One region of the Shewanella sp. BJSY2023SW005 genome, then DNA from elsewhere that is predicted to be linked to it. Evidence: predicted binding sites of a transcription regulator. Region 1 holds the regulator's gene; each other region holds the start of a gene.

Region 1 (7,746 bases):
GCAAAGAGCCGCCAAAATCAAACTGCTTATCTGTGATGTCGACGGTGTCTTCTCCGATGGCCGCATCTATATGAGCAACAGCGGCGAAGAGCTGAAGGCCTTCCATACCCGCGATGGCTATGGGGTGCGCTCGCTGCTGTCCTGCGGCATTCAGGTGGCGGTGATCACCGGCCGCAAGTCCCAGATAGTCGAAAACCGCATGACGGCCCTGGGGGTAGACAAGATTTATCAAGGCATAGACAACAAGCTGGAGCCCTATGAGGCGCTGCTTAATCACTATGACCTCGAGCCTGAACAAGTGGCCTATATAGGTGACGACATTGTCGACTTGCCGGTGATGAAGCAAGTTGGGCTGGCGGTTTGCGTAGCCGATGGCCATCCTTGGGTAAGGCAGCACTGCCACATGGTCACTCAGATTGCCGGCGGCCATGGTGCACTCCGGGAGCTGGCGGATCTTATCCTGCTCAGTCAGGACAAATTTGAAAATGCCCACGGAATGAGTATATGAATAGGGTCACCCTGGCCATTATTTTGTTTTTCTCCACTGCACTTATCCTTTACTGGCAGGTGCAGAACAAGCGTAACGCTCAACAGAGTGAGGCGCCTGTGGATGTGGTGCGGCCTGACTTTGTCGCCGATGACCTGCGCTCGGTCAACTTTGATGAGCAGGGCAATGTCGCCAGTAGGGTCGCCGCAGCGCACATGGAACATTATGAAGCCAGTGAAAAGACCTTCTTCAACCAACCGGTTTATCTGGTCTATCCGGACAAGGGCGAGGCACAGTGGCGTCTGTCTGCCAACGAGGGCAGGCTCAATCGCAAGAGTAACCGAGTTGTACTTGAAAATAATGTTATCATCGACGCCATTAGCCCCAATGAACCGATCCAGAGCCTGAAAACCAGTTATGTGGAGCTGGATCTGGACACCATGATCATGACCTCAGATCGCGAGATCCTGATCGAAGGCAAAGACTTTAATATCAAGGGATCCGGCCTGTACGCCGATCTCAATGCTCAGCAAGTGAAGCTGACCAGTCAGGTGAAAGGAACCTATGAAACCAAGTAAGCTTTTTATCGGTGCCCTCTTGTGCATCACAAGCCTGTCGGCAGTGGCCATTGAAGAAGATCTGCTGCAAAAAGTGGAGATCAGCGCCGCCAATCAGTTTGCCGATATCAAAAACAAGCGTGTGGTATACGGCGGGCCTGTCACAGTCACCCAGGGCAGTTTGAAACTGCTGGCCGATGAACTCACGGCTTACACAGAAGACAAGAGTGGCGAGCGGATCCTGGTGGCCAAGGGCTCACCCGCTACCTATACCCAGAAACTGGAAGACGGCCGTCTGGCCAGTGCCAAGGCCAAAGAGATCCACTACAACATAGACAGTCGTATCATGACCCTGCTGGGCCAGGCCAAAGTAGAACAAGACGGCAGCGAAGTAACCGCCGAGAAGATAGTCTACGACATCAACAAGCAGCAGCTGGAAGCGGAAAGCAGCGGCAAAGGCCAAGACAGGGTAACCACTGTTATCCAGCCGGAAAACTATCAGGATCTCAACAAGAAAGAACAGCAGCAGGAGCCGCAATGACCAGCACCCTGACGGCACAGAATCTGGCAAAGAGTTACAAGAAACGCAACGTCGTCAAAGACGTCAGCCTGTCGGTCAATACCGGCCAAATCGTGGGGCTGCTGGGCCCCAACGGGGCTGGCAAGACCACCACCTTCTACATGGTGGTTGGGCTGGTACAGAGTGACAAGGGCCGTATCTTCATTGACGACGACGAGCTGACCCTGGATCCCATGCACCTGCGAGCCCGTAAAGGCATAGGCTACCTGCCACAGGAAGCCAGTATTTTCCGCAAGCTGTCGGTGCATGACAACATCATGGCCGTGCTGCAAACCCGCAAAGAACTCAACAGCGACGAGCGCGAGGAACAACTCGAACAGTTGCTGGAAGAATTCCATATTACCCACATACGTGACAGCCTGGGGATGTCCCTCTCCGGCGGCGAACGCCGCCGGGTGGAAATCGCCCGGGCATTGGCCGCCAATCCACAGTTCATTTTGCTGGATGAGCCGTTCGCCGGTGTGGATCCCATCTCAGTTATCGATATCAAGAAAATCATCGAACAGCTTAAGTCCCGCGGTTTGGGGGTGCTGATCACAGACCACAATGTTCGCGAAACACTCGACGTTTGTGAGCGAGCCTACATAGTCAGCCATGGGCAGTTGATCGCCGAGGGCACACCCGCTGAAATCTTGGACAACCAGCAAGTGCGTGCTGTGTACTTAGGCGAACAATTCAGGCTATAGTTAGGATCATGTCATCCGGTGGCAATTCCGGGTATTATAGTTTGTTATTATTGAATTTTTTCCTTGAAAAATAACGAGTAGGGATTAGCGGTATAATGAAAGCGTCACTCCAGCTCAAACTGGGTCAACAGTTGACCATGACACCTCAGTTGCAACAGGCTATTCGCCTGCTGCAACTGTCGTCCCTTGAGCTGCAGCAGGAAATCCAGGAAGCCTTGGAAGCCAACCCTCTGTTGGAAATGGCCGAGGACAACCAGGATGACGCTATCGACGACAACCACAAGGAAAACGACGCCGGCGAGTTGAGCGCCAAGCAGGAAGATGGTTCCACGGTAGAAACCTCAGAGGCATTGAACAATGAGTCTATGCCGGATGAGCTGCCTATGGATACCACCTGGGACGAAGTCTTTACCGCCGCCAGCGCCTCAGGGCCGGCCATGGGCCGTGAAGATGATATGCCCTTCCAGGGTGAAACCAGCGAAGGTCTCTATGAACATCTGGAATGGCAGAAGAACCTGACCCCGTTTTCCGATACCGACGACGCCATTGCCACCGCCATTATTGATGCCATCGACGAGCAGGGCTATCTGACCCAGAGCACAGAGGAGATCCTCGAAGCCATGGGCAACCCTGAGATTGAGCTCGATGAAGTCGAGGCAGTACTCAAGCGGATCCAGCACTTTGACCCTGTCGGCATCGCCTCCAGAGATCTGCGCGAATGCCTGCTGATCCAGTTGCAACAGTTCAACACCGACACCCCACATCTGGCCGACGCCCGCTTGTTGATTGACGAACATCTGGATCTCATTGCCGCCCGTGACTTCCGCACCCTGATGCGCAAGACCAAGCTCAAGGAAGATCAACTGCGTGACGCCATCAACCTTATCCAGAGTCTCAATCCCCGCCCCGGCTTGCTGGTGCAGCCGATGGACGAGGAATATGTGATCCCTGATGTCAGTGTCTGGAAGAAAAACGGCCGCTGGGTAGTAGAACTCAACCCGGACTGTATGCCCAAACTCGGGATCAATCAGCAGTATGCTGCCATGGCCCGTAGCGCCCGCAGTCAATCAGACAGCCAGTTTATTCGTGGTCATCTTCAGGAAGCCAAATGGTTTATCAAGAGCCTGGAGAGCCGCAACGACACCCTGCTCAAGGTGGCCAACTGTATAGTGCAGTTCCAGCAGGGATTTTTTGAATATGGTGAAGAGGCCATGAAACCCATGGTGCTCAACGATATTGCCGAGGCGGTCGAGATGCATGAATCGACCATCTCCAGGGTCACCACTCAAAAGTATATGCATACCCCTAGGGGAATATTTGAATTGAAGTACTTCTTCTCCAGCCATGTCGGCACCGAAGATGGCGGAGAATGCTCTTCCACGGCGATCAGGGCTTTTATCAAGAAGCTCGTGGCAGCGGAAAACCAGAAGAAGCCTTTGAGCGACAGCAAGATGGCGCAACTTCTGGCAGAACAGGGAATCAACGTTGCAAGACGCACCATAGCCAAGTATCGCGAGGCTATGATGATACCACCGTCGAACCAGCGTAAGAGTTTATAAATCCACAGTTGGAAATTGGAGGAATCTTTCTATGCAAATCAACCTGACAGGACATCATATCGAGATCACCGACTCACTGCGTGACTACGTGGAAAGTAAGTTTTCTAAACTTGAACGCCATTTCGAACAGATCAATAATGTGCACGTTGTGCTCAATGTACAAAAACTGCAACAGATAGCCGAAGCCAAGATCCACCTCACAGGCGGCGAAGTCTATGCAACTTCTGAACATGCCGACATGTATGCCGCCATCGACGTTCTGATTGATAAATTGGATCGTCAGGTCATTAAACACAAAGAAAAGCTGACAAAACACTAACGATGGAACTGAGTACCATCCTGCGGCCGGAGTGCACTACCTGTGCCACTCCGGGCAGTAAGAAAAAGGTACTGGAGCTGATTAGCGATCTCGCTAGCGCCCAGTACCCCACCCTTTCCTCTCAAGCGATTTTTGAAAGCCTTTTGGCCCGCGAAAAGATGGGGAGCACAGGTATAGGTAATGGTATTGCGATTCCGCATGGCAGACTACCGGACATTACAGAGCCGATTGCCGTGCTGGTCAAATGCGAAGAGCCTATCGCCTTCGATGCCATAGACAACCAGCCGGTGGACATACTGTTCGCCCTCCTGGTGCCCGCAGATCAATGTCAGCAACACCTGAGTACCCTATCCGCCATGGCTGAAAAGCTCAGCGATAAGGCGATACTCAAGCAGTTGCGAAAATCCAGCGACGAAACAGAACTCTATCAGGTGATCACAGGATGAAACTCGCCATAGTCTCAGGCCGCTCCGGTTCCGGAAAATCCGTTGCCCTCAGGGTACTCGAAGACCTGGGTTACTACTGTGTGGATAATCTCCCCCTGCCCATGATTGGCAGCCTGTTGGAAAACCTCCGTGGCAGCAATGATCTGGTCGCCATCAGCATAGATGTGCGCAATATGCCGGATCAGGAAAAGGTGCTGGAACAACAGTTGGCGGCCTTGCCGGAAAACACCCAACTGACCAGCTTCTTCCTCAACGCCTCCGATAAAGTGCTGCTGAAGCGCTACAGCGAAACCCGCAGACTGCACCCCCTGTCCAAGAGCAAAGTCTCACTACAGGATGCCATCAAGCTCGAAGGCAAGCTGCTGGAACCCATGTCGAAACTGGTGGATCACTACATAGACACCTCGGCGCTGAACATCTATGAACTCAGTGACACAGTGCGGGAAATTCTGCTTGGCAGTGTCGATAAAGAGCTGGTGATCAACTTCGAGTCGTTCGGCTTTAAGCATGGTATGCCTCAGGAAGCCGACTTCATGTTTGATGTGCGCTTTCTGCCCAACCCTCACTGGGAGCCGGCGCTCAGGCCACTGACCGGGCTGGATGAAGCTGTGCAGGAGTTTCTCAGCCGCCAGCCACTGGTGAACAAGTTTATCTGGCAGATAGAAAATCTATTGGAAACTTGGCTGCCGCACCTGGAACGCAACAACCGCAGTTACCTCACCATAGCCATAGGCTGCACCGGCGGCCAGCATAGATCTGTCTATGTCGCTGAGCAGCTCGCCAAGCGTTTTGGCAACAGCAAACACAAGGTACAGGCCCGTCACCGGGAGCTGAGTAATGGCAAAGGTTGAACGGGAAGTCACCATAGTCAATAAGCTGGGCCTGCATGCCCGCGCCGCCACTAAGCTGGCGGTGCTGGCCAGCGAGTTCGAAGCCGATATCACCCTGATCCAAGGCGAGAAAAAAGCCTCGGCCGCCAGTGTGCTTGGGCTCTTGATGCTGGAAACAGGTCAAGGCAAGAGTATTCGCCTCATCGCCGAAGGCCCGGATGCCGAACCCGCGATGGACGCTATCTGCGCCCTGATCAACGCCCGTTTCGACGAAGCCAGCTAAAGCCTTAGCGCTGCACTCTTTGTTTCTATAACACCCCAGTCTTGAGGTAACATATCCTCGCTTTGCATCACAGGGGGAACTGCATGCCAATAGAAGCGCTCGACCAAGAGCTGACAGAACAACGTCTTACTCAACTAAACCAAGCTCTTAGCAGTGGTATGTTCGTGCATGTGCGCGACATGCTACAGCGAATGACGGCTTCGGATATCGCCTTTATTCTCGAATCTTCACCGCCGCGTACCCGTCAGGTACTCTGGCAACTGGTGGATCAGGAGCAGAGCGGCGAGATCCTCGAAGAGCTGGGTGAGGATATGAAAGACCAGCTGATCAGCCTTATGAGTCCTGAGCGTTTGGCGCGAGCGACCGCGGGTATGGATACCGATGACCTGGCCTATGTGCTGCGAAGCCTTCCCGATACCCTCTACAAGCAGGTACTGCACTCCATGAGTGCCCAGGACAGGGCCAGGGTCGAACAGGCGCTCTCTTATCCGGAAGACAGCGCCGGTAGTCTGATGAACACAGATACCGTGACCCTGAGGCCTGACGTCAATGTCGATGTGGTGCTGCGTTATCTGCGCCAAAGAGGCGAATTGCCTGAAGCCACTGATACCCTCTATGTGGTGGACAGGCGCGACATATTACTCGGCGGCGTCAAGCTCTCCAGCCTGCTAACCTGTAATCCCACCGCCGGGATCCGCAGCATAATGGATCCCGAACTTGAGAGCATTCCCGTCACCATGCCGGACAATGAAGTGGCCCAACTGTTTGAACGCCACGACTGGGTCTCGGCGCCAGTGGTCGACAGCGAAGGCCATCTGCTTGGGCGGATCACCATTGATGACGTGGTGGACGTTATCCGTGAAGACGCCGAACACTCCATGATGGGTATGGCGGGGATGGACGATGATGAAGACACCTTCGGCCCCGTGTTCAAGAGTGCCTTTCGCCGCTCCCTATGGCTGACCTTCAACCTGTTTGCCGCCCTGCTGGCCGCCTCGGTCAGCAATATGTTTGAAGGCACGCTGGAAAAATTCGCCACTATAGCAATTCTGATGACCATAGTGCCCAGCATGGGCGGCGTTGCCGGCAACCAGACACTGGCGCTGGTGATCCGCGGTATCGCCCTCGGCCACATAGGCCAGAGCAACTCCCGCTGGCTTATCGGCAAGGAATTAGCCATCGGCTTTCTCAATGGCCTGTTGTGGTCGGCGCTGGTATTCACTGCCGTGTGGATCTGGAAAGGCGATCTGGCACTCGGCGCCCTTATTGGCGGCGCCATGTTGATCAATATGACGGTAGCCGGTCTCGCAGGTGCCAGTATTCCGCTGATCCTGAAAAAGCTCAATGTAGACCCTGCGCTGGCCGGCGGCATGGTGCTGACGACTGTGACGGATGTAATAGGCCTGTTCGCCTTCCTGGGATTGGCGACTCTCGTTTTAATGAGCTGAGGCTCAGGTTCTAATGGGCTGAAGGCTTGGTGTTGATAGCCTGAAGCTCTGGCCTTGATGAATTGCAGAAATAGCAGAGGGCGACCAGGTTCGTCCTCTGACTGTGGAAAATAGCGGGTCAGTCTTTAAGCCAGTGCACCTTGGGTTCATCCTGTTCACAGAAGACAGAGACACACTCATTGCGGCTCACCAGTAGATATTCCTGCAACTTGAGATTGGCGCTGGCCATAAAGCCGCTGCGTTCGGCCTCCTGGCGATACCAGCCACCGTTGGAGATACGGAACAACCAGCCATTGGAGAGGCTGCACTCGGTCCAAAACTCCATCAGATCGCCTTCATCCAGCATCCGACAGCCAACCACAGAGTCAAAGTGCACCAATGCCCGGCAGCCCTCAACACTCAGTTCAATATCCAAGCCCTGACTGTCATAACAAAGGCGGATAAATCTCACCTCGTCGCCGAGATAATCTGTCGCTATCGGTAAGCCTTTGGTTTCGAGCATGCTCCCCCCTGACAAGGACATAATGCCCTACTTTAGAAGGATAATAATT
Region 2 (7,746 bases), on a different contig from region 1:
CAGTCGTTGGCCAGCAGCCAGGCTTCCGATTCGGCGGACAGACTCAGGCGTTCCAGCCCCAGCTTGCTGCGGCAACGTTCAAGAAAATGCCCGGCAAGCAGCAGTATGTCGCGGCCCCTTTCTCTCAGTGGCGGTACAAGTAGCGGGAAAACACTCAGCCTGTGGTAGAGATCGGCGCGAAAGCGGCCTTCAACCACCTCGGTTTTGAGATCCTTATTGGTGGCGGCGATAACCCGCACATCTACTGTCAGGCTTCTATCTTCGCCAACCCGTTGCAGATCGCCGTATTGCAGCACCCTGAGTAACTTGGCCTGCAGCGGCAGGCTGAGTTCGCCTATCTCGTCGAGAAACAAAGTCCCCTTGTCGGCCAATTCAAACTTACCGGCGCGATTGCTGATGGCGCCGGTAAAGGCGCCTTTGACATGACCGAAGAGTTCACTCTCGGCGACCGACTCGGGCAGGGCGGCGCAGTTGAGGTACACCAGAGCCTTGTTGCCTCTGGGCGAGGCGGCGTGTACTGCCTTGGCAACTAGCTCCTTACCCGTGCCGGTTTCACCGAGGATCAACACGTTCAGGTCGCTGGGAGCGACCACGGCAATTTCCCGCTTCAGCGCCAACATCTGCGGGCTTTCCCCCAGAAGTTCACTGTGGCCGGTTTCCGGCAATGGTTGACTCTGGCTCTGTAGCGACAGGCTTTCCAACTTATCCAGCAGCAGGGCATTGCCGAGGGAGGCGGCGGCGATGGCGCTCAGGCTTCGCAACTCTTCATCGCTGAAATCATCGAACTGGCAAGGGTCCAGACCATCTATGGTCAAGGCGCCTATCAGTTGTTCCTTGTCCAGCAGCGGCAGGCCGATACAGGCATGCACCTTGAGCTTATCTGTGTGGGCGGCTATCAGGCCATCGTAGGGATCCGGCAATTGGCTGTCTGCCGGAAAGCGCACCAGATCGCCGGCGCGGGCGATGGCCTCCAGTCTCGGGTGCTCTGTGATGTTGAAGCTGCGACCGAGTACATCGGCCCTGAGGCCGTCGATTGCCAGTGGGATAAAGCGATTGCCCTGAAATCGCAGCAGAGCGGCGGCATCACAATGGAGATTGTCCCGTACCGTTGCCAGCAGACGGCTGAATCTGTCGCTGTTTGGCAAACCTGAGGTGATATCCAGCGCGATACGGGTGAGATCGGAATGGCTGAGTGGCATAAGCTGACCTGAATAAAATCCCTGGGGTGAGTCTACCCCAGGGACAGTGGAATGTCATTTTGACATTATTTTTCAGTGTGAGTGGCTAGTGACTGGTAGCAATGGCCAAGCGTTTGGCCTTGACCGCCTGTCGCAACAATCCCAGCAGGAAGGCGCCCAGCAATAAACCACCGACGGAGAAGATGATGTCACCGAACATCCGCATCCATACCAGGCGTTCTACCAGCGGGCTGTGGATCACCTCTGCCGAGCGGGCAAACCAGTAGCCATGATCCAGCACGGCAAAGAACTGCACTATGCCCACCGGCAGCAATGACAGGAATAGCATGGCGGCCAGCCCCAGATTCAGGCTCCAGAATGCCCCCTTGAGCCACTTGTCTTCCCAGCGCAGTTTACCGGCAAGTCCTGACAGGCAGAACAACATCAGGCCTATCCCCAACATGCCGTAGACTCCCATAAAGGCGCCGTGGGCGTGGGTGGCCGTGGTATTCAGCCCTTGAATGTAATAGAGGGCAATCGGTGGATTGATCAGGAAGCCCAGTACACCGGCGCCCACCAGATTCCAGAAAGCGGTGGCAACAAAGAACATGATGGCCCAGTGATAGCGTTGCATCCAGGGAGCGGCCCGGCGCAGGCGATAGCTTTCCACCGCTTCAAAACCGATAAGGGCCAGAGGCACCACTTCCAGCGCCGAGAAGATAGCGCCCCAGGCGATGACGGAAGTGGGTGTGCCGGTGAAATAGAGGTGATGCAGTGTGCCTATCAGGCCTCCGGTCAGGAAGATCAGGGTAGAGAAGAGTACCGCACCATTGGCACTGCGGGCACGGATAAGGCCAAGACGCACAAACATCAGGGCGATAACCGAGGTAGCAAAGGTTTCAAAGAAGCCTTCAACCCACAGATGTACTACCCACCAACGCCAGTATTCGGCGATGGCAAGGTTAGTGTGTTTACCCATAAATAGCCCGGCACCATAGAAGAGGCCGATAGCAACACAGGAGGCGTAGAGTACCCAGAGCACAGGCTTTAGCTCAGACTCCTGTTTCAGGGCGGGCAACATGGCGCGGCTCACCAGCGCCAGCCAGATCATCAATCCGGCCAACAGCAGCAGTTGCCACACCCGGCCGAGATCTATGTATTCATAACCCTGGTGACCGAAGAGGAAGTTGTTGTCCAGTGAGAAGTATTGTTGTACCCCCAGCCATTCACCGGCCATGGAGCCCAGCACCACGACCAGCAGAGCGACCCACAATAGGTTGACACCGAAGCGTTGATATTTGGGCTCGTGGCCGGAAAGCGCCGGTGCGATATAGAGCCCGGTACCGAGCCAGGCCGTCGCTATCCAGAATACTGCCAGTTGAGTATGCCAGGTGCGGGTCACTGAATAAGGCAGGACCTCACTCAAGGGAATACCGTAAAACTCCTGGCCTTCAACCGCATAGTGCGCCGTGACGCCACCGAGCAGTATTTGCAGCAGAAATAGGCCGATAGCGGTAATGAAGTATTTACCCGTGGCCTTTTGTGAAGGGGTGGGTTTGTGTCTGAACAGGGGATCTTCAGTGGCGGGAGCCGGCAGGGCTTCATGTTTGCCGGCGGCATGATACCAAACCAGGGCTCCGATACCGGCCAGCAGAGTCACTATGCTCAGAATCGACCAGACGATATTGTCTGATGTCGGTGTGTTACCCAGTTGTGGATCGTAGGGCCAATTATTGGTGTAGCTGTAATTGGCATCTGGGCGCTCGGTCACTGCGGCCCAAGCGCCCCAAAACAGGAAGGCATTGAGCTGCTGACGGCGCTCGGCAGATCCTATGGTATTGGTTTTCATCGCATAGGCTTCCCGCAGCTCATTCAGCGCGGGATCGTCACCAAACAAGGATTGATAGTGCTGACTCACTTGCGCCATGGCGGCGATACGGGTGTCGGAAAGCACCACCCGGGTGTGACCTCTCTCGTCTGTAATGACAGTGTTATGGCGCAAATCGTCCCTTAAAGCTTGCTCCAATGCGGCCTGAGCACTCTTGTCCAGGCTATTGAAAGGCTTGTTGTATGTCTCCTTGGCTCGAATATCCAGCCAGGCTTCGGCCTCACGGTGTAGCCAGTCTGCGGTCCAATCCGGAGCCACATAGGCGCCATGGCCCCAGACTGAGCCAAGTTGATGTCCGCCCATGGAGCGCCAAACCAGCTGCCCTTGTTCTATGTCCTTGCCGCTGAAAACCACTTGGCCCTGGCTGTCGCTATAGACATCGGCAATCGGTGGTTTTTCCCGATAGATTTCACTGCCGATACTGATAAGTACAGTGAAAGAAGCGACCAACACAAGTAACAGTGCGATCAGGGTGAATTTTTGTCTGCTCATTGGCATCCCTCTGACAAAGTCTATTTGATAGGTTTTCCTACATAGAGCAGCGAACGTGCCAACTTTTATTCTTGTGTTTAATCAGTGCATTATTTGTTTGTGTGTTTTTGATGGTGTCATTTTGATTGCATTTAGAGTGTCTTTTTAACATTGTTGGTTGTCATTGTGACACTGACTGTTTGCCAGAAAGCTATAGCTGATATCTTGACGAGAATTCTTGGATTTCAAATTCTTTAGTTATTTGAAAAAATAAAGTTTTTTTCATTAATTTGAGTTTATGTTTCTTTGGGTCAAGATTTGATGTTTTCTAGGTAAATTTTCCATTTTTTAAGGGTTTACCTGGCTTCTTTTACTAGTCTTTTTCGCTGGAAGTAAAAATAAGTCAACTGTTTCTACTGAAAAATAACCCGAATTAATGATATAATCCCGTCTGTAACCCACGTGTTTTCCGGAGTCTCGTTAGAGCCAGGTTTCTCTTTTATTAGCTTCCCCGCATTTTCAACTGGAGGGTCATTTGAACGCAGATATCATCAACAGCTTTTTCCTTGTCGGGGCCTTGCTTATTGCAGTCAGCGTGCTGCTCAGCCCATTGTCTTCGCGACTCGGTATTCCTATTTTGGTGGTATTTCTGGCTGTGGGTATCTTTGCCGGTGAAGATGGCCCAGGCGGCATAGTATTCAATGACTATTCAGTTGCTTATCTGGTCAGTAACCTGGCTCTGGCGGTTATTCTGCTCGATGGTGGCATGCGTACCCGGGTTGCCAGTTTCAGGGTGGCATTGTGGCCGGCCTTGTCATTGGCCACTTTTGGGGTGGCGTTAACCACCACACTGACAGGTTTGTTGGCTGCCTGGTTATTCGATCTCAACTTACTCCAGGGCATGTTGGTGGGAGCCATTGTCGGTTCGACCGATGCCGCGGCGGTATTTAGCCTGCTTAAAGGCAAAAACGTGAATGAGCGTGTCGGTTCGACACTGGAAATCGAATCCGGTTGTAACGACCCCATGGCTGTGTTTTTGACCGTGACTCTGATTGCCATTCTCGGCAGCAGTGGCGATGAACTCTCGGGCAGCTATCTGGCACTGAGCTTTATCAAACAGTTTGGCCTGGGCGGGATCCTCGGTGTCGGCGGCGGTTGGCTGTTGTGGCAGGTCATCAATCGCAATCAATTGCCGGAAGGCCTCTACTCCATTTTGGTGCTGAGTGGCGGACTGATGATCTTCGCCATCTCCAATGCCCTGGGAGGCAGTGGTATTCTGTCTATTTATCTGGTGGGTCTATTTCTCGGTAACAAGGCGACCCGTGGCAAACACTCGATTCTCAATGTGCTCGATGGTATGACCTGGCTCAGTCAAATAGGCATGTTCCTGGTACTGGGACTCTTGCTGACGCCATCGGATCTGAAAGATATCGCCTTACCGGGTTTGGCACTGGCGTTCGGGATGATCTTTCTGGCGCGGCCGATTGCGGTTTGGCTCAGTTTGCTACCGTTTCGCAGTTTCCATGACAGAGACAGATGGTTTATCTCCTGGGTCGGGCTGCGCGGCGCTGTGCCCATTATTCTGGCGGTATTTCCCATGATGGCGGGGCTGCCACAAGCGCAGCTTTACTTCAACCTGGCCTTCTTCGTGGTGATGGTTTCCTTGCTGCTGCAGGGCAGTACCTTGTCCAAGGCGGCGCAGCTGGCCAAGGTGGAGTTGCCACCCAAACCGGCACCTATTTCCCGCGCCGGGGTGGAAATTTATCCCACCAGTGAATGGGAGATATTTGTCTATCGCCTCAGTGAAAACAAATGGTGTATCGGTGAGCCTCTGAGGCGTCTTGCCATGCCGGCGGGAACCCGGATTGCCGCCGTATTTCGCAATAACGAACTGTTGCACCCTTCGGGGAGTACCAGGCTGATGGCCGATGACATTCTTTGTGTGCTGGGGCAAGAGGACGATTTAGAGCCTCTGAGTCAGCTGTTCAGTGAGGCGCCAGAAAAACGCGAGGCGCCCCGCTTCTTTGGTGACTTCTTTATTTCAGTGGATGTGATGCTGGCCGATATGGCACCGATTTACGGCATGCAGCTGGAACCCGAATATGAGCAGATGCGGGTTGCCGACTTACTGCTACAGCAACTCGGTAGTCACCCTGTAGTGGGGGATCAATTCCTCTGGCAAGGGCTGGACTGGATAGTCGCCGAGGTGCAGGAAGGGACAGTCAGCCGGGTTGGTTTGAGATTGCCCTCTGAAGACTGAAAAAAGCGAAGAACGAAGAACTGCCGACCTTGAGTCGGCATTTTTACGGCTACTTTCTCAATAGAGCGAGGGATCGCTCTCATTGGGGCGGGTCTTGAATCTGCGGTGCAGCCACATGTACTGCGCCGGGTTACGGCTGATCAACTGCTCGACAATGCCGTTACCGCGTTTGGCGTCTTCCACCTCATTTTCGCCGGGGAAGTTATCCAGCGGCGCCTGGATCTCTATGTTGTAACCCGTATCGTCGGCGTTGCGCTCAACAAAGAAGGGCAGCACTTTGGCTTTACCCAGCTTGGCCAAGGTGGTGCCGCCGGTAATGGTGGCAGCATCGGGAACGGCGAAGAAGGGGATAAAGATGGCGCTGGAGCGGCCAAAGTCCTGATCTGCTGTGTACCAAATGACATCAGGGTTACGCAGGCAACGCACCATCTGCCTGAGATCCCGCTTGGGAACCAGCGCCTTGTTTGAACGCAAACGGCCCTTCACCTGCAGATATTCCATTACAGGGTTGTTGTGGGGGCGGTACACACCAACCCCGGGCTGAAATTGGCCAAATATTCTTGCACCCATTTCCAGCGGCAAGCAGTGAACCGCAAACAGAATAACCCCCTGACCGGCGGCCAGTGTCTGCTCCACATGCTCCTGGCCCTTTATCTGCATGTGCTTCTGCACTTTGTCGTTGCTCCACCACCAGGCATTGATGGTATCGAAAATTGCTTTGCCGGTTTCCTGGAAATTACGTCTGAGCAGCGTCTCTCGCTCGGCCTCACTCATTTGTGGAAAACACAACTCCAGGTTGCGTTTGGCGGTGTTAACCCGGCTTCCGGCCAGCTTCATTGCCAGCAGACCTATGCCACTGCCAAGCTTCATCTGCCACTTGAGAGGCAGCAGGAGGGTCAGCCTGGCCAGACCGACAGCCAGCCACAGCAACCAGAATTTAGGGTGATACAAGTGAGCGGAAAATTGTGCTTTCTCTACCAAAACGATAAACCCGTTTACAGGAAAAATTACCGCATATTCTAACCCAATTCAGTGTGAAAATTAGGTACAATCGGGGTTTATTTTGCCTAATAAGACAAGTCCGTTATGAAGGTAACTCTGCCCCCATTTGAAAAAGCCAAGGTTCTGGTGGTTGGTGATGTGATGCTCGACCGTTACTGGGTTGGCCCAACCGGCCGTATTTCACCCGAGGCGCCTGTACCTGTGGTGCGTATCAATCAGATAGAGGATAGGCCCGGCGGAGCAGCCAACGTGGCGCTGAATATCGCGGCGCTGGGCGGCTCGGTGCAACTGGCCGGTATTGTCGGAGCCGATGAAGCCGCATCGGCCCTGAATACAGGTGTCAGTACTCTAGGAGTGGAGCCTAAGTGGCTGACGGTTGAAGATAAACCCACAATCACCAAACTGCGGGTACTGAGTCGTAACCAACAGCTTATTCGCTTGGATTTCGAAGAGACCTTTGCCCAGGAGCAGAGCCAGGCGCTATTGGCGCAGAGCGAAGCTCTACTGGACGATTGCAAGGTGCTGGTGCTGTCTGACTATGCCAAGGGTGCCATCTTTGAGCCTCAGGCCTTTATCGCCAAGGCTAGAGCCAAGGGGATCAGTGTCTTGGTGGACCCCAAGGGCAGCGATTTCGGCCGTTATGCCGGTGCCAGTTTAATTACTCCCAACATGAGTGAGTTTGAGGCTGTGGTGGGTACTGTCAGCTCTGAGGCCGATCTAGTGGCCAAGGCCCAGGCTTTGATTAGCAAGCATCAACTGGGAGCGATTCTGGTTACCCGCTCTGAAAAGGGTATGACACTGATCACCAGCGAAGGGGATGAGCTGCATATCCCTACAGTGGCACGGGAAGTCTATGATGTGACCGGCGCCGGAGATACTGTGATCTCGGCACTCGCCACAGCTTTGGCGGCCGGCAGCGACCTGCCGCAAGCCTGTGCCATTGCCAA
Region 3 (7,746 bases), on a different contig from region 1:
ACGACGATGACGAGACCGAGATCTTCTCGTTCAATATTGGCAAAACTTTCTAAATTACATAAACTCGGCAAGCATTGCTGAAGAAAAACAAGGAGTCTGACTTTGAAAAAAATGGTAAACGGCGCACTGATGACGCTGATGTTGATGGGTGCTCCCCTGGCCGCACAAGCGGAGAAACTGGCGGTTGTCGATATGGGCGCTGTGTTTGAACAACTGCCACAACGCGAGCAGATCAGCAACGCACTCAAGACTGAATTCGGCGATCGTATGGCTGAAGTACAGAAGCTGCAGGAAGACCTCCGTGGTTTGCTGGAAAAGCAGCAGCGTGATGCCGCGCTGATGAGCGAAGCGCAAAAGACCGAACTGGTTCGTAAAATGGAATCCCTGAAGGCTGACTATCAGCTCAAAGGTAAGGCGCTGGATGAAGATCTGCGTCGTCGTCAGGGTGAAGAGCAAAACAAACTGCTGGTAAAAGTGCAGAAGGCTATCAACACCATAGCTGAAAAAGAGAAGTACGACATGGTACTGCAACGCGGCGCCGTGGTTTATGTTAAGCCTGCTGCCGACATCAGCTCCAAAGTGGTTGAAGCCTTGAGCAAAGGCAAGTAAATCGATGAAGTCTTTTTCGTTGAAAGAGCTTGGCCAGCTGTTAGGGGCCGAAGTTCGTGGGGATGACAGTGTGACTGTCTCCTCTGTGGCGACACTTGAAAAGGCGCGGCCGGATCAGATCACCTTTCTGGCCAACACCAAATACCGTAGCCAGCTGGAGCAGACTCAGGCTGGTGCGGTATTGATCTCGCCTAAAGAGTTGGACGGTTTTGCCGGTAACGCCTTGGTGCTCAATGACCCTTATGTCGGCTTTGCCAGAGTTGCGCAATTGCTGGACAGCACGCCGGTTGCAGCAGAGGATATCCATCCCTCGGCGCAAATTCATCCCAGTGCCAAACTGGGTGAGGGCGTTGCAGTTGGCGCTAATGCGGTCATCGGGGCCAACAGTATTTTGGGCGAAAATGTCCAGATAGGTGCCGGTACAGTGGTTGGTCAGGATGTCATTATAGGCTCAGGCAGCCGCCTGTGGGCCAATGTCACCGTCTATCACGATGTACATTTGGGGCAAAATTGTATCGTTCACTCTGGGGCCGTTATCGGCTCCGATGGTTTCGGTTATGCCAACGAACGCGGTCAGTGGATCAAAATCCCTCAGACCGGCGGTGTGCGCATAGGTGACAGAGTGGAGATTGGCGCCGGTACTACTATAGATCGCGGCGCGATCGATCATACTGAAATCCATGATGGCGTGATAATCGACAACCAGGTGCAGGTAGCTCACAACGATATCATAGGTGCCAACACTGCGATTGCCGGCTGCACAGTACTGGCAGGCAGCGTGACTATAGGTAAACATTGTATTATTGGTGGCAACTGCGCGATTTCCGGTCATCTGAGCATTACGGATGGGGTGCACGTCACTGGCAGCACCAACATTACTAACGATGTTCGTGAACCTGGGGTATACTCCTCGGCCACTGTGGCCATGCCCAACAGGCTGTGGCGTAAAAATACGGTTCGCTTCCGTCAGTTGGACGAGCTGTTCCAGCGGGTCAAAACCCTGGAAAAAACCGTTAAACCCCAAGATTAATACCGCTGTGCGTTAAGCGGCATGAGGAAACGAGTTCGTGTCTAATCAATTAAATACAATGGATATCAAAGAGATTTTGGCTTACCTGCCACATAGATATCCATTTTTGTTGATCGATAGAGTACTGGATTTTACTCCGGGTGAAACTCTGCATGCGATCAAGAACGTCACCATCAATGAGCCTTTCTTCCAGGGACACTTCCCTGTGCAGCCGGTTATGCCTGGCGTGCTCATTCTGGAAGCCATGGCGCAGGCCACCGGCTTGTTGGCGTTCAAGACCATGAGCGACAAGCCGTCTCCGGACGTGCTGTATTATTTTGCCGGTATCGACAATGCTCGTTTCAAGCGGGTTGTTGAGCCAGGTGATCAACTGCACTTTGAAGTGAAGATGATCAAGGAACGCCGCGGGATTGGCGTTTTCTACGGCGAGGCCAAAGTGGATGGTGAGCTGGTGTGTTCAGCCGAAATCATGTGTGCCCGCAGAGAGATTAGCAAGTGATAGATAAATTAGCTTTCGTTCACCCCGAAGCCAAGATAGGTAAAAATGTCACTATCGGTCCCTGGAGCTACATAGGGGCGAATGTGGAGATCGGCGATGACTGCTGGATCAGTTCCCACGTGGTTATCAAGGGACCCAGCATCATTGGCAAGGGCAACCGGATTTTCCAGTTTGCCTCCGTTGGTGAAGATTGCCAGGACAAGAAATATGCCGGTGAGCCTACCCGGCTTATCATGGGTGATAACAATATCATCCGTGAATCTGTCACCATTCACCGGGGTACGGTGCAGGACAACAGCGAGACCCGCATCGGCTCCAATAACCTGTTTATGGCCTATGTGCATATCGCCCACGACTGCGTGGTGGGCGACAATGTGATCATGGCCAATAACGCCTCTATTGCCGGTCATTGCCATGTGGGTGACTGGGCTATTCTCGGCGGTATGACAGGGGTGCACCAGTTTGTGCACATAGGTGCCCATGCCTTTACCGCTGGTTGCTCTTTGGTGCTGCAGGACGTGCCTCCTTTCGTGATGGCCTCTGGCCAGGCGGCCATACCACGTGGTCTGAATATGGAAGGCATGAAGCGCCGTGGTTTTGCCAAAGAGACCCAGCAAGCGCTGCGCCGGGCCTACAAGACCCTGTATCGCAGCAGCCTGACTCTGGAAGAGGCCGTCGCCGCCATGGCTGAGGACGCCGCAAAAGAGCCACAGGTACAAGCATTTGTTGATTTTGTGACCTCCTCGAATCGAGGAATTATTCGCTGATACAGTGAGAACGAATGACACAAAATAGAAAGTTAGTCTTTGCAATGGTCGCCGGAGAAATCTCCGGCGATATTTTAGGTGCCGGCCTGATGAAAGCATTGCAACAGCGCTATCCGGACGCCCGTTTTATCGGTATCGGTGGCCCCCGCATGGAAGCTCTCGGATTCGAGTCGCTGTTTGCCATGGAAGAGTTGGCCGTGATGGGAATTGCCGAGGTGCTCTCCCGCCTGCCCAGATTGCTGAAGATACGCTCGAGTCTGGTCAAACAGATAACCGCGCTGCAGCCGGATTGCTTTATCGGTATAGATGCCCCGGACTTCAATATCGGCCTGGAGCTCAAGCTCAAGGCGCACGGGATCAAGACGGTGCATTATGTCAGCCCGTCGGTCTGGGCCTGGCGCCCTAAGCGGATCTTCAAAATCGCCCGCGCTACCAACATGGTGCTGTCACTGCTGCCGTTTGAAAAAGCCTTCTACGACAAGCATCAGGTGCCTTGCTCCTTCGTCGGTCACACTCTGGCCGATGAGATCCCGATGGAGAATGACAAGCGTCTTGCCAGAGAAGCACTCGGCTTGAAAGTCGAAGCCGAATATCTGGCTATCCTGCCGGGTTCCCGTGGTGGTGAGCTGAAGATGTTGGCCCAACCCTTTGTGGAGGCGGCCAGGCTGCTGAAACAGCGCTATCCGGATCTCAAGTTTATTACCCCCTTGGTGAATGAAAAACGCCGCGAGCAGTTTCTTGCCGCACTGGAAACCTATGCGCCGGATCTGGAAATTCATATGACGGAAGGGCGCTCTCGGGAAGTGATGGCTGCCAGCGATACCATCTTGTTGGCATCGGGCACCGCCACGCTGGAAGCCATGTTGGTCAAGCGCCCCATGGTGGTTGGCTATCGGGTCAGCCCTATCACTTACCGTATTGCCAAGCGGATGATGCAGATAAACCACTTCTCTTTGCCCAATTTGTTGGCCGGAAGGGAGTTGGTGCCGGAGCTTATCCAAGACGATTGCACTGCCGAGCGGATAGCCGAAGAGGTGGGTAAATTGCTGGATAAAGATAACCGGCCGTTGCTGGCCGAGTTTACTAAGCTGCACAGCCTGCTGGCCTGCAACGCCAGTGAAAAGGCGGCCCAGGCGGTTGTGGCCTTGCTCGATAAAAAAGCCGAGGAAAGATGACAGTCTATAAGCAACTCTCGGAAGCCGAAGCGCAGCTTTTGTGCCAGGGGCTGGTCGCTGGGGTAGATGAAGTGGGGCGTGGCCCCTTGGTCGGCGATGTGGTCACCGCGGCGGTGATCCTGGATCCCGCCAATCCAATTAGCGGCCTTAATGATTCCAAGAAGCTCAGCGAAAAGAAACGCGATGCCCTCTATGAAGAGATCCTGGCCAAGGCGCTGGCGGTCTCAGTCGGTCGAGCCAGCCCGGCGGAAATCGATGAGCTCAACATACTGCATGCCACCATGTTGGCGATGCAGCGCGCCGTGGCGGGCTTGAACGTGCGTCCCGAGAAAGTCTTGGTAGATGGTAATCGGACCCCGGATTTTGGCCTGCCTTCGGCCGCAGTGGTTAAGGGCGATGGCTTGATCCCTGTCATCAGCGCCGCCTCTATCATAGCCAAGGTCACCCGCGACCGGGAGATGGCCGAGCTTGACAGTCGCCACCCTGAGTATGGTTTTGCTGCCCATAAGGGCTACCCCACCAAGGCGCATTTCGAAGCCTTGAGTCAACACGGTGTCTTGCCTGAGCACAGGCGCAGCTTCCGGCCGGTACGCGAATGGCTGGAGCAGCATTCATAAGCCGTTCTGAAACCTAAAGATGCAACCAAAAGGGCAGCAGCGACTGCCCTTTTTTGTGGCTCTGACAAGGCGTAATCACAACGGCTATACCAGCATTGTTGCCAAAACGTCTGCTTTGTTTCCCAAAACCGTGCTTGGCTTGCTCCTTTTAATTGGTAAATTTCTGCCCCACATCTGCAATATGTGATCTGCTGATGTAGACGTCAAGTTTATGAAAGTGTTAAATAATGTCTCTTTTTGGTTGCCTGTCGCAATTAATCTATACCGCGCACTGGATCGGGTAACCACAGCTGTACCGTGGTGGCGGTAGAGGAATATTTTGCATTGGAGGCAGTAGCATGGAGCATTCTTTACCTTATGATCCCGTTCATAAGGAGCGTTTTTGGCGTTCAGCGGTGGCGGATATTCGGCCCGAGACTGAGCTTTTTCGTGAGCTTATCCCCAGGCTCCCCATTGATACCAAACAACAACTCTCTTCGGCAGGTTCCTGTTTTGCCCAGCACATAGGGAATTGGCTGGAACAGCATAACTACTCTTATCTGCGCAGTGAGCTAAATCCAGATGTGACATCCAGTTTTGCCTTCGGCAACCTGTATAACGCCCGTGCCTTGTTGCAATGGTTTATCAAGGGGGAACAGGAACTGGCTCAGTACAGCATCTATTTTGATGAAGAAAACCAACGCTATTACGACTTACTGCTGCCGACAAGCAAGGAAGGCTACTCCTCCCGGGAGGCATTGCTCGAATATCGTCGCAAGGTCGTGGCCGAAACCAAACGCCATATTGCCGCAAGTAGCAGCTTTATTTTCACTCTGGGGCTGATTGAAACCTGGATCGATCCCAATGGGGTTTGTTATCCCTCCTGTCCTGGAGTCAAACTGGGCGAGTTTGACCCTGATTGTTACCGGCTCAAGGTCTTTGATTACGAAGAGGTCTATATCGATCTCGACCGGCTGTTGCAGCAACTCAAGTGCATCAATCCAAAGCTGAAATTGATATTGACTGTGTCTCCTGTGCCCCTGACAGCCACGGCCACTGAAGAACATGTGTTGGTGGCCAATGGTCATTCCAAGTCTGTTTTACGGGCCGTCGCCGGCAGTTTCTGCAAGGATGTCGCCGATGCCAGTTACTTTCCCTCCTATGAGTTGATCACTACCTCCTTGCCTGCAGATTTCCGGTTTCTGGACAACAGGCGCACTGTTTCCAAAGAGGGGGTCGGCTATGTGATGCGTCACTGGTCCAAGGCGTTGGCCCGCGAGGAAAACCTGGTTGCCAATCACCTTGAAGCCGATTGTGACGAAGAGTTGCTAGATGCCTTGCAAAGAACCGCCACAGGTGCCAAGGTCACGGCCGATACCCTGACACTGATTGGCGACAGCCATATGGGGAAACTGGCCAAGGCGTTTGAACATCTGGGGCAAGCTTTCTGCGGTGGCATGGTGATGAATGGCTCGGGATTTGCCCAGCATAAATTTGTACTGAGTCCGGAGAGTGACATCATGGTACCGCTGGAGAGTGCCGATTCGAGAAAGCTCTGGCAGCCGATCCTGGCCAACCTGGATGCTTTGGTAAAATCGGAGAAACTCGCAGACTCAGTTGTCTTGACCAATATAGGGCTACAGACGCATCAGACAGTTTCCATGTTTATTGAATGGATGCGGAATTCCAGAGCCGAAAAACTCAAGGATATTGAACTCAGCGACTATGTCGACTTCTTCAATGAACAGATGCAGGAGCAGATGACCATAGTGTTCAGGCTCAAAGAGCAGGGGCACAGAGTTGTGGTGATCTCAGATACCCCGTTCGTTGAGTATTTTGAAGAGTCCAAGTCAATGGCACCATTTGTGATGGCTTATATGGATGCCATGGAATATGTCTGGGATCAGATGGGGGTTGAGTTCCTGCACGCCGCCCGTCATTTCAACGAAACCATAACCGATCCTTTGGTCTATGCTTCAGAGCTGGTTTATGCCGATGGCCAACATGATTGGTTCCATGGTGGAGCGCCTTACTACGATTGGCTGGCGCGACAAATTAACGCCCTTCTGTAACTTCTTAACCCGGGCGCTGTCATTGATGGCGCCCGCAATCCATGGTTTGTCTCGCCGCTGATTTAACCGCTGCTTCGCAATACATTGTCCCTGTAACTTAACCTGCCATGTCATGGCTTACTGCCTTTATGCAGTGTATATGCCGTTTATCTTGGCAGTAGTGCAATGCCAATCCCGCTCATTTATACAGCTTTTATACAAACCCTGCGGATATTTACACCCCGTTTTTATACCGGTTTTCATAAGCTTTGACTCTGAAATTAAAGTCTTTTTCAGGAGATATTCATTATGGCTGTTATGGAGTGGGCCGCTTTGCTGCTGGCCTTGGGACTATTTGGCTATCTGTTTTTTGCCCTGATGCATCCAGAGGATTTCTGACTATGTTGACTATGGAATCCTTAGGCTTGCCGGCGATTTTTCTAGGGCTCTTGTTGGCGGCATCCCTACTGTTGGCCAAGCCGTTGGCGCTATTGATCCGGCATCAAAAGCCTTTCAAACGCGAGGCGGCGTTATGGTCCGGTATGGCCGCGGTATTTGAGGAGATGAACTGGCGCCAATATGCGGCGGCGCTCTTGTGTTTCAACGCCCTTGGCGCCCTGTTCCTGATGCTTATCCTGCTGTTGCAGCAACATCTGCCGCTTAACCCGCAAAACCTGCCGGGGATGGATTGGCAACTGGCGTTCAACACCTCAATCAGCTTTGTGACCAACACCAATTGGCAGGCCTATTCGGGCGAAACCAGTCTCAGTTATTTCAGCCAGATGGCGGGGCTGACGGTGCAGAACTTCTGCTCGGCCGCCACGGGTATGGTGGTGGCCTTTGCCATTATCAGAGCCTTGACAACCAAGGGGCAGACTATGCTCGGCAACGCCTGGTTGGATTTGCTGAGGGTGAACCTCTATCTGCTGTTGCCTCTGGCCTTGTTGATCGCCCTGTTGTTGGTGCAGCAGGGCGTCATTCAGAATCTTGCCGCTTATCTGCCGGTGACCGGGTTGGAA
Region 4 (7,746 bases), on a different contig from region 1:
GCGCAATCATATCTGAGGACGTAAGTATGAAGATGCATATCAGCAAGACACCGCTGCTGGCAGCGATACTCCTGAGCCTCACGGGTTGCCAGGATGATGCCAAGGTAGAACAGAACCAGCAGCCCAAAAGCCTGACCTTGGCCATGGTGCCGCCCCAGACAAGCGATATCAAGGCTTCAGAAGAGCTAGATACAGGGCAATTGCCGCCCTTGAATACTTCCAGGGAAGATGTCAGCTTTGTCAGGGCGCTGTCAGGGGAGTATCAAGCCCAGCTGCCGGACAAAACCGCCAGTGCCAGCAGTGATGAATACTGGTTGATGGTTACAGGCGCCGAGCTTAACCAGGGCATAGAGCTGCCATTAACCCAAGGCAGCAGCGTTATCCGTCTGGCTCCTCGCTGGGATAAAAGCAGCGGCGCCCCGACTGCCCCCAAGAGCATTGCTCCGGACGCAGTTCAACTCAGCTCGGCCGCAGGCAAAACTGAGAACAAGCGTCTTATCCGCCGCGCCGTAGACTCTGAGTCTCTGGCCAGCGCCGGGATGGATGATGACTCCAGTGCCCTGTTGCTGAGCTCAGATATCAAGCCCGGTCTCTATCGCCTGCAGGTCGCCGCAGCGCTGACCGCCACTGACAACTATCTCGTCAATGTCAAAGAGAAAGGGTCTGCCTATCGTCTCAAGTTAAGCACCCCATCATCACTCGAGGCCAACACCCATCTCGAGTTGGAGCTGGCGCTTGAGAACGATAAGGCCATGGGTTCACCTCGTTTGGCCAGTGCCCGGCTGCAGCAAGCAAGCGGCGAGCAAACCCCACTGCAACTCAGCCAAAGTGGCAACAGCTGGCGACTGCAAAATGAGCAGCTGCCCATGCCCTCAAGCAATGCGGGTTTCAGTGAATTGGTGGTCGATATTGAGACACAGGTGGATAACACCTTGGTACGACGAACAGTCAAGACCGCCTTCAAGCAGTTCTATCCATCGGCGCGGCTGGTACCCGAAATCAAAGTTGGTTGGCAAAATGGTCTGCCAAGTGCCCTCAACTTTACGCTGGAGCTGGCCCAAAGTGGTCGTTTTGGGGTGTCGGCAATACTCACAGGGATGGACTCCCAGGGGCGGGAAATCGCCATACTGCAGAGTGAAAGCGCAGCCTGGCTGACACAAGAGCAAAACAGTCTGCAGTTGCCTCTAAACCTTGAGCTAATCCAAAATTCGGGCTTAAAGCCGCCCTATGGTGTCAGGGCAGTTGAGCTCAAGGATATGGGGCAGATGGTGCGCTTGAGTTACCGTGATAAGGCGCTGAGTTTAGATGCCCTTTAAGGCCAACTTTCAGGTAGAGAGAAACTTATAGCCAGAAAGCAACTCATAGCCCAAAAGCAACAAAGCCCGATGCAGATGTCAGCATCGGGCTTTTTACTCTGCAGCTTGGCTGCAACTAATTGCGCCTTTATAACCCCACTCTTTCAGCCAAGCTTTTGAATCAATGCCCTTCCATCGCATGCAACTTGGCCTGATAGCGTTTTTTCTGCTCGCCGTCACCGGCCAGCGCCAACGCCTTTTGCAGATTGCTCTTCGCCCGGTCGGAGTCCCCTTTTGCCCAATAGGTTCTAGACAAACCAAAGTAAAACTCGTGACGATAATCCGCCTTCTCAATCGCTCTTCGATACCAACTCAGTGCCTCGTCATATTGGCTATCCATGTAGGCTTGTTGCGCCATATCATAGTAATAATAAGGATTACGGATCCGGGCAAGCTCCAGTACCTTGTGCACTTCGGCCCATTCATCCAGTCTGTCCTGGCTGCTCAGCATGACCGCCAGGTTATAGAGGGTAGTCATGTTTTCCGGCTCAAGCGTCAACGCATAGCGGTAGACCCGCTCGGCCATCTGTTCCATGCCCCTGGCGCGATAGAGCACCGCCAGGCTGTTGAGCGCCGGAATAAACAGACTCTGCTGTTGCAGGCTCTTTTTCAGCAAGCCGTATGCGAGATCCCAATTCTCATTGATCAATGCCTCGGCCGCCGCATTGTTGTAATACATGGCGACCACAGTACCTTGGCTGATCTTATTGACCTTATAGCTGCGCACAGCACGCTCTGGCATGAAATCCACCAGGATGGAACGCTCGGTGACATGGAAGACATGATTATTCTTGGGCGGGTATAGCTTGAGGTTGATATGACCATTGACCAGATAAAAGGCGCCTTGACGATCCCAGACCGGGGGCACTTCCACATCACGAAATTCAACCTCTATCCCCAGTTGTTGCGCCATGGCCGCCGTCAGGATCACCAGTGACATGCAGTTTCCGGCCCTGTCGTGAAAGGTTTCGGCGGCGGTGCGGGTGTAGTTGTCCTGATAGCGAAAGCCGCCCTTGTCGGCATGGATATAGTCAGCCAACCACTCGTGGGCCAACTCCTGATTGGAGATGAGTGCGCTGCGGCTATAGGCACCTCTGAGCAACTGCACCGCCTCGGTAGGCAAGGCGAATAATTCGGCGGGCTCGGGGATATTCCCAACCTCTTTGAATTGGTTATCCTGAAACAGGCTGCCAAGGGCCATCTTGCTTGGCACCGGGGTACTGTTGCAACCGCAAAATAGCAGCAGCAAAACCGCACCAATTAAGCGACTCAACATGGTAGCGGATAGAGCGCCAGAGAGAACACGAGTGAGAGAGCCGGAGAAAGCGCTTGAGAAAGTGCCTGAGAACATAAGGCCTCCTGAGTTAAGGCTTCTTTACTGAAAGCTTAAGTCAGACTGGCCACTCCTGCCGCGCCAAAGGGTGACAAAATGTGAATATCCCCTAGTTCAAGCCTTCATTCCCGGGAGCGATAACTTCGAAACCCGGCTTGGGGATCCCTATATAGAGCTGCTGTTGCCGGTAAAGATAGGGGCGATAAAAATGGCCATCGCAGGAAAAGTAGCGATAGGGGCGCATGTAAGGAACACATATGGCAGGCAGGCTGCGGAGGATCTCCAGTTGCTGCTGCGAGCGCAGTAGTTCCTGCCACTCATGCTGACGCAGTAATTCATCCCTGACGGCAAAGGCATCGAAGGGCTCACTGGCATCACGAACCACCACTTGACCTGCCTCGGCATTGCCAAGCCACAGCAAGGTGCTGCACAAAGTGCAGAGAAAAGTACCGGTCAGCTTCATTACACTGAGAGTCTTCATCGCCATCCCCTTAGGCTCCAGGCTGTTTCTGCTTTCAGTCTGCCCCCAAGAGCGTCTGTCATCAAGCGCCATAGCCGCAAAATGCGCTTTTCCTGGCCGACTCCCCCCAAGCCAGGTAACAACAAGGCCGGTAACCCCAAAGCCAGCTCTAACCAAAAGCCACCTCACAAGAGATGGCTTAAAGATAAAGGAAGCTTGCCTGGTCTCTCAAGAACACTCATGGCTTATCAGCTGGCGTGCCTGGCCTTTCAACTGGCGTTCTTGGCTTATCAATTGGCGCTCTTGACAGTCACAAACTCAGGATAGGCATCGATACCGCAATCCGACGCGTCCATACCGTTGTATTCTTCCTCTTCGGTCACCCGGATCCCCATGGTCACTTTCAAGGCGCCCCACACCAGCAATGACGCCAGGAACACCCAGGCAGAGATCACCGCAGCGCCAAACAGTTGCCCTGTCACACTGGCATCGGCATTGGACAGAGGCACCATCATCAAACCGAAGAAACCGGCGACCCCGTGCACCGAGATAGCCCCGACAGGATCATCTACCTTGATGCGGTCAAAGCCCACGATGGAGAACACCACCAAACCGCCGGCTACCAGGCCTATCACACCCGCCATAGGCAGAGAGGGCGACAATGGATCGGCCGTGATAGCCACCAAACCAGCCAAAGTACCATTGAGTATCATGGTCAAGTCGGCCTTGCCCCACACCATCTTACAGACGATCAGTGCAGATACCGCGCCGAAGGCCGCCGCCGAATTGGTGTTGACGAAGACTTTGGCCACGGCGCTGGCATTCTCGGCATCAGAGACCAGTAACTGAGAACCACCGTTGAAACCGAACCAACCCATCCAGAGGATAAAAGTCCCCAGGGTTGCCAGCGGCAGGTTGGATCCCGGGATAGGGTTAACCTGGCCATTGGCGCCATATTTACCTTTACGGGCCCCCAGCAGCAAGACGCCGGCCAAGGCCGCGGCCGCACCGGCCATATGCACTATGCCGCTACCGGCAAAGTCGACAAAGCCGGCTTCGGAAAGGAAACCACCGCCCCAGGTCCAGTAACCTTCCACCGGATAGATGACTGCCGTCATTACCAGGCTGAATGCCAGGAAAGCCCACAGGCGCATGCGCTCGGCCACGGCGCCGGAAACAATCGACATGGCTGTAGCCACAAATACCACCTGGAAGAAGAAATCAGACTCCAGCGCATGGTCGGCGTCAGCAGCTTGAGATCCTATCAAGGTGCTGATGCTCGGCAGCCAGCCGCCCTCGCCATTGTCCACATACATGATGTTGTAACCCACTATCAGGTAGGTGATACAGGCGATTGAATAGAGACAGATGTTTTTGGTGAGTATCTCTGTAGTGTTTTTGGAACGCACCAACCCAGCCTCCAGCATGGCGAAACCCGCCGCCATCCACATCACCAGCGCGCCGGAGATCAGAAAGTAAAAGGTGTCCAGCGCAAAACGCAGCTCTGTGACCGTAGTACCCAATTTGCTCAGTTCTTCCATCTTCTCCCCCTTACAGCGCTTCTGTGTCTGTTTCGCCCGTACGAATACGGATAACCTGTTCCAGATCTGTCACAAAGATCTTGCCGTCACCTATCTTGCCGGTATGGGCGGCGTTGGTGATGACCTCCAGCAGGTGCTCAAGATTCTCCGCCTTGGTGGCAATCTCGAGCTTAACCTTGGGCAGAAAGTCCACCTGATACTCGGCTCCCCGATAGAGCTCTGTATGCCCCTTTTGTCGGCCAAAACCTTTTACTTCGGTGACCGTCATCCCCTCAATGCCTATGCCCGCAATCGCTTCGCGGACATCATCAAGCTTGAACGGCTTAATGATTGCGCTGACTAATTTCATCCAGACCTCCAGAATCGCCTTGCTGTATTGGTGTTATGCCAAAAGCAATTCAAGCATCAGGCCAAAATGTTAATTTTTTGTTTTATAAAGAGTTAGCTTTTACGGGCCAGGTTAAGAGCTGCAGATATGCACCAATTAAGTGCAAGTAAGGCTTATGCGCACAAAAAAAGCGCAATCATCTACGACCTAAGGCCTATTGGCTTAAGCCCTGTACTGACGTTAACTGAATGTCCTGTCGTTGACTGGAGAGAAAGAAGGACTCGTTTGCACCTGTCCTAAGACCAACCTAAAGGAGAACAAGATGTTAAAAGCGGAAGAATGTGTGCTGGTCATAGTGGATGTTCAGGGCAAACTGGCGCAGATAATGGACAAGAGTGAACAGCTGCATCAACAACTGGCCATGCTGATAGAAGGCACGGCCTTGTTTGATATCCCAGTGCTCTGGCTGGAACAGTTGCCACAGAAGCTCGGCCCTACGACAGAGTCGCTGGCTGCCCTGCTATCCAAGACCACTTCGCCGATTGCCAAGCATCACTTCAGTGGCTGGCACTGCCCGGCGTTCCGTGAGGCACTGTTGAGCACGGGCCGCAAACAGGTACTGCTGGCCGGGATAGAGACCCATGTCTGTGTCTATCAAACCTGTGGTGATCTTATCGAGCAGGGTTTCTATGTGCACTTGATAGCCGATGCCGTCAGCTCCCGCAGTGAAAGCAACAAACGCTTGGGAATAGAGATGATGAAGCAGCAGGGAGCCAGGCTCAACAACAGCGAATCTTTACTGTTTGAACTGCAACATCAGGCAGAAGGTGAACGCTTTAAGGCTCTGCTTAAGCTGATCAAATAAGCCTGTAATCACTCACTGGCTACCACTGCTGGCTTGTAAGATAAAAAATCCCCGCGGTGCGGGGATTTTTCATTTTGTTATGTTAACGACTGTTACTTGTAGGTTGCTTCACGCTTCTTGGCTTCAGCATCCCACTTAGGCAGAACATTTTTCTTGAAGTCTTCCTTGTCGGAAACCATCTTCTTCATGTCCATACCCAGAGCAGCCTGAGCCTTGGCCTTGGTGGAGATATCAGGCAGAGCGACAGGCTCTGTGATACCTTTCTTGGCCAGCAGCTGCGCCAGTTTCACCCGGGCATTGGCAGCCTTGTCAACCGCAGTACCCAGTACCCGCAGCGCTTCATCAGGAGCGTGAGCCGCGACACCGTGAGAGGCGATAGCATAATCCCAGCGCCATTGAGCATGACGGATATCAGTCAGGATTGGCTTCATCTCGGCTTCGGTCGCACCGGCTTTCCAGGCGGCAGCAGCTTCGAAGTGTGCCTTGACGATTTGATCTTCAGCCTTCAGCTTCAGCTCTTTAACTTTGGCTTTACGCTCGGCAGTCAGGTTCTCCATAAACTCTTTGCTCTGAGTGTGGCACTGAGCACAGGTTTCTTCGAAGCGGTCGAACGGATTACCCACTTTGTGATCGGTGAACTTACGACCCTTGTCGTTGGTTACTTTCGGCATGTGACAGTCAACACAGGTCACGTTGTTCTTACCGTGAACCCCCAGCTGCCAGGTTTCATAACCTGGGTGCTGTGCCTTCAGCATAGGAGTCTTGGACAGAGCGTGAGTCCAGTCGGCAAACTCGATGGCATCGTAGTAAGCTTCCATGGATTCCACTGTAGTGCCTTGATCCCATGGGAACTTAACAAAGCCCTTACGGCCTTCCACTTTCTCAAAGTAGTATTCTACGTGACACTGGCCACAAACCATGGATTGCTTGTCTTTGCGGGAAGCCTTATCAAATGGCGTACCCAGGGTCTCCATGGCGCGCTCGGCAAAAGGACGGCCCAAACGCAGCTTGGGCGAACCTTTCTCGTGACAATCGCCACAACCTATGGCGTTAACCACTTCAGGGCCACCTTTGGCCCACTTGCCGGTGAAGTAACCATCTTCACCCTGCTCTTCAATCAGGCGAGGTACATCCGGGCTCTTACAGCTCCAGCAAGCCATTGGCATTGGACCATCTTCGGCACTCTTTGGCGCACCGGTACGCAGGGTGTTGCGCACATCGGTCACGGCATAAATGTGGCCACGAGGAGCATTGTAGTCCTTGGCGAAACCATAACCGGCCCACAGGATCACCAGGTTGGGATCTTCTGCCAATACGTCAACAATTTCAGAACTCTTTGCAGTGTCATGCCAACTGGCATATTGATTTTTGAACTTGTCTTTGTAGACTTCGTTGCGAGGCTCGGTCTTGTCACTCGCAAACGCACCGGCAGCCATTACGCTTGCCGCGACCAATGCACTGAGTGCAAAGGATTTTTGGCTTAATTTTTTCACCATCTCATCTCCGTGTTACTTTATCGTTATTTGCAATAACCACGACATCTCCAAAGTCAAAAGTAGCCGCTTGAATACGCCAAAAATATACCTCTTAGGGGGTATCCGGAGCGAAGTTTGCGCCAGATCAAAATGTGAAGGCGATGTTGTTCACATTTTTGTACTCTTGTTAATGTATTCAAGCGCTGGCTAATGTAGAACTCTGAGACCCAAGTCCTTTTTTATTCTCGACAATCTTATCGGCGCGTTTTCTTTCCGATAATCGAGAGTAATGCTGCAGGGACTGAGGAAATCTTAGCAAAAGTGAGTGAATATTTCATGAAACGAGGCAGTTTGACCTCTACCATTTTAGGCTTAATGCTGACCCTTAT

What was found. Region 1 encodes sigma-54, which starts transcription at its own class of promoters, with help from an activator protein. Its sites were predicted from a motif close to GTTGGCACGNNNNTNGNNT; they were not measured.
Region 2: ACMHXI_RS21340 (nitric-oxide reductase large subunit) is a predicted target of sigma-54. The motif match lies at 3,603-3,621, and genes of this name have one in related genera.
Region 3: ACMHXI_RS03440 (GSCFA domain-containing protein) is a predicted target of sigma-54. The motif match lies at 4,795-4,813, and genes of this name have one in related genera.
Region 4: glnK (P-II family nitrogen regulator) is a predicted target of sigma-54. The motif match lies at 5,086-5,104, and genes of this name have one in related genera.

What each region holds. Positions count from the first base shown of each region.
Region 1 covers NZ_JBKORJ010000023.1:26,835-34,580, reverse strand. The annotation lists gene kdsC (3-deoxy-manno-octulosonate-8-phosphatase KdsC) at 1-508, shown strand, start outside; gene lptC (LPS export ABC transporter periplasmic protein LptC) at 505-1,065, shown strand; gene lptA (lipopolysaccharide transport periplasmic protein LptA) at 1,052-1,585, shown strand; gene lptB (LPS export ABC transporter ATP-binding protein) at 1,582-2,310, shown strand; gene ACMHXI_RS06305 (RNA polymerase factor sigma-54) at 2,406-3,869, shown strand; gene hpf (ribosome hibernation promoting factor) at 3,901-4,188, shown strand; gene ptsN (PTS IIA-like nitrogen regulatory protein PtsN) at 4,191-4,634, shown strand; gene rapZ (RNase adapter RapZ) at 4,631-5,485, shown strand; gene ACMHXI_RS06285 (HPr family phosphocarrier protein) at 5,472-5,747, shown strand; gene mgtE (magnesium transporter) at 5,831-7,195, shown strand; gene ACMHXI_RS06275 (hypothetical protein) at 7,314-7,697, opposite strand.
Region 2 covers NZ_JBKORJ010000066.1:3,850-11,595, reverse strand. The annotation lists gene norR (nitric oxide reductase transcriptional regulator NorR) at 1-1,199, opposite strand, end outside; gene ACMHXI_RS21340 (nitric-oxide reductase large subunit) at 1,285-3,558, opposite strand; gene ACMHXI_RS21335 (potassium/proton antiporter) at 4,073-5,797, shown strand; gene ACMHXI_RS21330 (LpxL/LpxP family Kdo(2)-lipid IV(A) lauroyl/palmitoleoyl acyltransferase) at 5,855-6,778, opposite strand; gene hldE (bifunctional D-glycero-beta-D-manno-heptose-7-phosphate kinase/D-glycero-beta-D-manno-heptose 1-phosphate adenylyltransferase HldE) at 6,884-7,746, shown strand, end outside.
Region 3 covers NZ_JBKORJ010000017.1:60,832-68,577, forward strand. The annotation lists gene bamA (outer membrane protein assembly factor BamA) at 1-53, shown strand, start outside; gene ACMHXI_RS03410 (OmpH family outer membrane protein) at 112-609, shown strand; gene lpxD (UDP-3-O-(3-hydroxymyristoyl)glucosamine N-acyltransferase) at 614-1,639, shown strand; gene fabZ (3-hydroxyacyl-ACP dehydratase FabZ) at 1,677-2,138, shown strand; gene lpxA (acyl-ACP--UDP-N-acetylglucosamine O-acyltransferase) at 2,135-2,905, shown strand; gene lpxB (lipid-A-disaccharide synthase) at 2,920-4,080, shown strand; gene rnhB (ribonuclease HII) at 4,077-4,697, shown strand; gene ACMHXI_RS03440 (GSCFA domain-containing protein) at 5,036-6,748, shown strand; gene kdpF (K(+)-transporting ATPase subunit F) at 7,037-7,126, shown strand; gene kdpA (potassium-transporting ATPase subunit KdpA) at 7,129-7,746, shown strand, end outside.
Region 4 covers NZ_JBKORJ010000027.1:23,248-30,993, forward strand. The annotation lists gene ACMHXI_RS08415 (hypothetical protein) at 1-16, shown strand, start outside; gene ACMHXI_RS08420 (DUF4785 domain-containing protein) at 27-1,316, shown strand; gene ACMHXI_RS08425 (tetratricopeptide repeat protein) at 1,477-2,631, opposite strand; gene ACMHXI_RS08430 (hypothetical protein) at 2,798-3,169, opposite strand; gene ACMHXI_RS08435 (ammonium transporter) at 3,439-4,689, opposite strand; gene glnK (P-II family nitrogen regulator) at 4,700-5,038, opposite strand; gene ACMHXI_RS08445 (hydrolase) at 5,340-5,882, shown strand; gene nrfA (ammonia-forming nitrite reductase cytochrome c552 subunit) at 5,975-7,378, opposite strand; gene narQ (nitrate/nitrite two-component system sensor histidine kinase NarQ) at 7,694-7,746, shown strand, end outside.